Linked DNA regions of Salinivibrio kushneri. The main gene of each other region encodes a partner of the protein of the gene in region 2 in a complex. Links are inferred from orthologs where the notes say so. Each region holds a gene or a part of one and is shown on either strand. Other genes may lie near its edges.

Evidence for each region.
Region 1: the proteins of N8M53_RS02245 (region 2) and cheY are in contact, whole or in part, in a solved structure (PDB 1A0O), measured with the Escherichia coli proteins. The link is inferred for Salinivibrio kushneri from one-to-one orthologs.

The regions. Positions count from the first base shown.
Region 1 is NZ_CP114588.1:2,023,958-2,027,253, forward strand. Bases 38-3,007 are described here. They hold cheY (chemotaxis response regulator CheY), read right to left. Parts: upstream 1,722-3,007; coding sequence 1,353-1,721; downstream 38-1,352. Other genes in these bases: N8M53_RS09510 (chemotaxis protein CheA), read right to left, coding at 38-578; N8M53_RS09515 (protein phosphatase CheZ), read right to left, coding at 588-1,322; N8M53_RS09525 (RNA polymerase sigma factor FliA), read right to left, coding at 1,777-2,502; N8M53_RS09530 (MinD/ParA family protein), read right to left, coding at 2,495-3,007. Also shown: more of N8M53_RS09510, read right to left, coding at 1-37; more of N8M53_RS09530, read right to left, coding at 3,008-3,296. UniProt on the Escherichia coli protein: Involved in the transmission of sensory signals from the chemoreceptors to the flagellar motors.
Region 2 is NZ_CP114588.1:451,662-454,980, reverse strand. What follows is about bases 142-3,134. They hold N8M53_RS02245 (chemotaxis protein CheA), read right to left. Parts: upstream 2,695-3,134; coding sequence 589-2,694; downstream 142-588. Other genes in these bases: N8M53_RS02235 (STAS domain-containing protein), read right to left, coding at 3,098-3,134; N8M53_RS02240 (response regulator), read right to left, coding at 2,716-3,075; N8M53_RS02250 (chemotaxis protein CheW), read right to left, coding at 142-579. Also shown: N8M53_RS02255 (chemotaxis protein CheW), read right to left, coding at 1-73; more of N8M53_RS02250, read right to left, coding at 82-141; more of N8M53_RS02235, read right to left, coding at 3,135-3,319. UniProt on the Escherichia coli protein: Involved in the transmission of sensory signals from the chemoreceptors to the flagellar motors. CheA is autophosphorylated; it can transfer its phosphate group to either CheB or CheY.

The DNA.
Region 1 (3,296 bases), 1.6 Mb from region 2 along the record:
GCTTTTCCCTCACCATGGAGCTGATCGAGCAGCTTGTCGAACTCATCTTGGGTGATCTCATCCACTGAATCACCACTGATCGCGCTGTCATCCTGGCTCGCTGCGTCACTTTCAGACGCCTCAGGTTCGGGTTCTGGCTCGGGCTCTGGTTCAGGTGTGGGCTCTTCGGCCACTGCCTCATCCTCACTCGCCGGTTTCGCATAGCGGTGCAGTGCTTCGAGCAAGGCGCCATCGGCTGGCACTGGCTCTTCGCGGTTTTGTACCGCGGCGAATTGATCATTCACAGTGTCCAGCGCCTGCAAAATAGTGTCCATCACATCTGATGTCACCTCACGTCCATGATTACGTAAGTTGTCAAAGACGTTTTCAGCACCGTGACAGGTATCAACCAGCGCATTTAAGCCAAGAAAGCCCGCCCCACCTTTTACCGTGTGGAAGCCGCGGAAAATACTGTTTAGTAAGTCTGCATCATCAGGGGCACGCTCCAAATCGACCAGCTGCTCAGACATCTGCTCGAGGATCTCTCCCGCTTCAATCAAAAAGTCCTGAAGGATTTCTTCATCCATCTCAAAGCTCATAGCGCACCTCTAAAAACCCAAACTCGATAATAAATCGTCAACATCATCTTGGCTGTGAACCACGTCATCGCGCTCTTCAGGGTGAATCACAGGACCCTCAGGGGCTGACTTATCGGTGGTATCATCTGCTTTTTTCGCCGATGCTGCGTCAATCGCAGCGCTATCCATGCCAAAGGCGGTGAGTATTTCTACCAGCTGTTGCTCAACTTCTTGCACCAATTCAATCACGCGCCGAATAACTTGGCCGGTTAAGTCTTGGAAGTCTTGTGCCATGAGGATTTCAGTCAGGTGCGCGTGCAATTCTGTCGCGCCCCCTTCTACTTGGGTCAAGAGTTCGTCAATGTTGTGACACAACGACTTAAACTCATCCAAAGCAATCTCACCACGCATCAGGCTGTTCCAGTTGGGACGAACGGCTTGCAAGTTGTCTTGTAGCTCGCTTGCGATCGGCATGGTTCGTTCAACCGAATCCATGGTTTTGTTGGCGGCCAATTCGGTTTTCTGCATGACATACGTGAGCCTGTCGCGAGCGTCAGGGATATCCACGTTAGCCAAATCACTCACTCTAGGATCCAAACGAAAGTCAGTAATCGAGTCATGTAATTGGCGGGTGAGCTTCCCCACTTCATTAAACAGTGGGTCACGCGCTTCTTTCGCTATTTCGGTAAGAAGCGTATTAGCGTTATCTTGCTCTCCGTTTTCAAGATACGCGACCAATTGTTTCGCTTGGTCCAGATTGATCATGGCGGTTCCTTCTTACTGTGCGCTGGCTGTTTACATGCGCTCGAAAATCTTATCGAGCTTCTCTTTCAACGTAGCGGCAGTAAAAGGTTTAACAATGTAACCATTCACCCCTGCTTGCGCGGCTTCTACAATTTGCTCGCGCTTCGCCTCAGCGGTGATCATCAATACAGGCAGGTGCTTAAGATCACCGTCCTTGCGGATTTCTTTAAGCAAATCTATCCCCTGCATACCAGGCATATTCCAATCGGTCACGACAAAATCAATACCGCCTTTTTTGAGGATTGGCAGCGCGGTTAAGCCGTCATCCGCTTCAACGGTATTGTTGAAACCTAAGTCACGAAGAAGATTCTTTACGATACGGCGCATTGTTGAAAAATCATCAACAACGAGAATTTTCATGTTTTTATCCAAGGTTGCCTCCGGTGAGGTCTCGTTTTATTGTCGAAACAGTTACTTACTCACTATGCCAAGCGGATAGCTTAGCTCTCAAACGTTGCGTAGCCTGACTTTGAATCTGACAGACCCGGGATTCACTGACCCCTATCACTGCTCCTATCTCTTTGAGGTTTAATTCCTCATCATAATAAAGAGATAGCACCAGCGCCTCTCTTTCAGGAAGACTTTTGATCGCCGCCGCTAATGCGGCTTTGAAACTGTCTTCCGCAACACCCTGAAAGGGAGTGTTGTCATTACGGCGACTCTCTGTTGTGAATGCATCTTCAGAGACGCCCAGATCATCCATTCCGATCAAACGCCCACAGTTTACATCGTTAAGCGCTTGATGGTACTGCTCTAAGCTCATATCAAGCTTTTCCGCAACCTCTACGTCGGTTGGATCCCGACCTAACGCTTTTTCTAGCGATGCGATAGCATCACTGATTGAACGACTCGCCTTGTGGACAGATCGTGGCACCCAATCACCGCGGCGCATATCATCCAGCATAGCACCGCGAATTCGAATACCAGCATAAGTTTCAAAACTCGCCCCTTTGGAGGGGTCATAATTCTGCTGTGCCTCAAGGAGGCCGACCATACCAGCTTGGATCAAATCTTCTACTTGAACACTCGGTGGCAAGCGCCCCATCAAGTGATGCGCGATGCGCTTGACCAAACTCGAATAACGCTCAAGTACCGCTTGGCGATCTGCCCCTGTGCGGCTATACGTGAGCGCTCTATTCACGAATTAACTCTCCTGCGTCATCATTTTTGATAAGCAACCGCTCAACAAAAAACTCCAGATGGCCTCCCGGATTTCGCGGCACCGGCCAGGTCAGCGCTTTGTTCGCCAGCGCATTCATTGCCAATGATGCGGGCGAGCGAGGAAATGCGTCAATGACAACTTTTTGTTTTCTCACTGCTTGCCTCACCCTTTCGTCAACGGGAACACATGCTACTAATTCTAGATTAGCATTGAGAAACCTTTCAGTGACTCGCGTTAATTTTGTGAACAAGTCTCGTCCTTCACGGTAGCTTCTGACCATATTTGCAACAACTTTAAAGCGTGTCACACCATGTTCACGGCTGAGTACTTTAATCAATGCATACGCATCAGTAATTGATGTAGGTTCATCACAGACCACAATGACGACATCTTGTGCGGCGCGCGAGAAACTCAGTACCATGTCTGAAATCCCCGCGGCAGTATCCACTAAGAGTACATCAACCTCTTCTTCGAGTGTACCAAAAGCGCGAATTAAACCAGCATGTTGCGCCGGTGTTAGCTCCGTCATACCTTGAAGACCAGACGATGCAGGTACGATTTTCATACCGTGCGGACCTTCGAGAATAATATCTTTAAGATCACAGACGCCTTGAAGCACATGAGACAAATTCTTGCCCGCTCTTAGGCCAAGTAATACATCCACATTGGCAAGGCCAAGGTCGGCATCCAGTACCATGACTTTTTTACCTTGGCGAGCCATAGACGCGGCCATTCCCAGTGTGACATTGGTTTTCCCTACGCCACCTTTTCCC
Region 2 (3,319 bases):
TCACATCGAGAATATGGACGCCGTATTCTTCATCCTCGAGTAAGAAACTTAAGTATTCTCGCGATTGCGCCATACCCTCACCTATATCCATCGCTCGATACGCAACAACTCATCCACATTCACCAACGACATCACCCGATCGCCGACATTGAGCAGGCCACTGACGTAGGCAATCACTTGAGAGTCACCGATGGGGGGCATAATCTGTCCCTCCCCTTGGTCAACCACATCGGAAACGGCATCGACCACTACGCCCATCACCTTGTTATTGGCTACCTCACTGGCGCGCAAAATCAGCACCACGGTTTCTCGGTGATAATCGACCTGTTTGGCCTGAAAGCGAATACGTAAATCCATCACGGGCACTATCATTCCGCGTAGGTTGATCACGCCCAATATAAAAGTGGGCGAACGCGGGATCAGTGTCGGTGACTCCCATACCCGAATCTCCTCTACCGTTTGGATATCAACGCCATACAGTTCGCCATCCAGTTCGAAACTCAGATAGTCACTGCCTTGCAGTTGCTCTACTCGGTCATCAATATCGAGCACATTGTCTGATTCCATTACCGTCTGCATCGCCTCTCCTTATGCCGCGGCGATATGACCGCTGGCATCGCTGACACGTGCTAAAAACTGCGTGATTAAGCCTTGGATATCTAAAATGAGTGAGACAGAGCCATCCCCCAGAATGGTCGCGCCTGAAATACCAGGCACGCGGGCATAATTTGACTCCAAGCTTTTAATAACCACCTGTTGCTGGCCCAATAACTCATCAAGCAACAAGCCCACTTTTTTATCTCCCGCTTCCACCAGGCATAGCAATTGTTTGTCGAGATCGTCGCCACTGCTGCCCAACCCAAACTCTTCTTTTAAGCGCAAGATAGGAATGTTTTCTTCACGTAACCGATACAACTGCACACCTGATGCGGTCTTTATCTGGCGGCTATCAATTTGTAGGGACTCAATAATAGAAATCAGTGGTACGACATATACTTGCCCCTCTACTTTGACCAGTTGACCGTCTAAGATAGCCAGGGTTAACGGCAAGCTAATTTTGAAAGTGCTGCCTTGCTCTGGTGCAGAGTGCACATCAATGTTGCCGCCGAGCTGTTCAATGTTGCGGCGCACCACATCCATCCCTACGCCACGCCCAGAGACATCAGACACTTGCTCTGCCGTTGAAAAACCTGGGGCAAACAAGAGGTTAAAAACATGTGTATCGGTCAGCTCACTGAGCGGGAGGTCGTCTGAAATCAGCCCCTTATCCAGTGCTTTACGCCAGATCCTTTCTTTGTGTAATCCAGCGCCATCATCACTGACTTCAATCACAATCGATCCGCCCTGGTGGTAGGCATTCAGATGCACAGTCCCTGTCTCAGGCTTGCCTTTTCCCGCACGGACTTCTGGGGTCTCTAAGCCATGATCCACCGCGTTGCGCACCAAATGAACCAGCGGATCGGCAATCCGCTCGAGCACGGTTTTATCTAGCTCGGTGCTCTCCCCCTCAATCACCAGCTCCACCCGTTTCCCCAGTTGCGACGACAAATCTCGAATCAAACGGGGGAAGCGGTTGAAGGCAAAGCTGATGGGTAACATGCGAATATCGAGTACGCTTTCTTGCAACTCTTTAGTATTGAGCATCAGTTGCTCAAGTCCAGATTGCAGTTGCTCCAAACGCTCGGGAGAAAAATCACTGCTCAATTCTGCCAACATCGACTGGGTAATAACCAACTCCCCCACTAAGTTGATTAAGTTATCGACTTTGTCGATTTCAACGCGAATGGAGGAAACACTGGTATCGCTTTTCGCTGGTGGCTTACTGGCTTTTTTCGTAGCCGGCTTGGGATCAGGTGACGATGAGCGAGGGGAGGATTTGTCTTGCGGTTGTGATGATACGGCTTGTTGCTCTACCTCAACCGGTTCAGTATCCGCATCGCTCTCACCTTCAGCGCCGATGGGGCGAATAGTGAGATCGCATTCATCTTCCACCCACTCAAAAATCGCGGTGATTTCTTCTTCTGGGACATGACCATCAACGCGGATGTGCCAACGCAAGTACAGCTGCTCCGGGTCTAACTGTTCAAAGCTTGGCAGGTACGTCTGATCGCACGTTACCTCTGCGCCCCCGGGGAGTGCATGGAGTTCACGCAATATACGTACAGGATCATTGCCAGAAAATAGCATGTCTGGGTGCGGAACAAAGGTAATCGACCATTCTTCATGTCCCGTTGCCGCCGACGCTTGCTGTCCGAGATCTTCTGTATCTGCTTCTGTTAGCTCAGAGGCTGTTGACGCCGCACTATCGCTATCCATAATTGCGTTAAGTGCAGCAGTAACGGCATCTCGCTCGCTTTTGTCGTACTCAGCCTCATTTTCGTAAGCTTCAAGCATCGCGAGGATACAATCACCGCCACGCAATAATACATCTATCGTGTGGCTGTCGAGCTGTCGCTTTCCCTCTCGAGCCTCGTCAAGCAAGGTTTCCATCACATGAGTGAAGTGACTAATATCGTCAAGATTAAAGGTGGCAGCACCACCCTTAATCGAGTGCGCAGCACGGAAAATGGTATTAATGGATTCAAGATCTGTCGCACCCGGATCAAGCGCTAAGAGCTCTCTTTCCAGCACTTCGAGGTTCTCACGACATTCCTCATAAAAGATGCGTCGCAACTGGTCCATATCCATGGCCATATCACCCTCCGTTGATGCGCCTTACAGCACGCGCTTTAGTGTTTTCAGTAAGGTATCTGGGTTGAATGGTTTAACAATCCATCCTGTCGCGCCCGCTGCTTTACCCGCTGATTTTTTCTCAGCGGACGCTTCGGTAGTGAGCATCAATATCGGGGTAAATTTGTACTGCTGTACGCCTCGTACTTGTTTAACAAACTCAAAACCATCCATCACCGGCATGTTGACGTCGGAAATGATGAGATCAAACTTTTTAGACTTTGCTTTTCGCAGTGCATCTGCACCATCATTCGCTGTTTCAACCTGATAACCCGCCTCTTTTAACGTGTGGCTCACCATTTGCCGAATAGATACCGAATCATCCGCTGCTAGTATATTTGCCATCCTTTTACTCCCACTCCGTGTATCAAGTATTTAGCTTTAATAAAGTCGTCATTCCGGCATGTTGCGCCGACATGTGTAGGCAATCTGGAACGTTTTGCCACTGGATGTCATCACACGAAAGTACCAGCCCCAGTAATAATTGAAGCCCTGCACCATCGACCCTGCCCAATTGGCTGGCATCTATCACGCATGACGGATTGTCAGTCTTTTTCGCCTCCCAATCCGCCTTTATTTGCTGTACCTG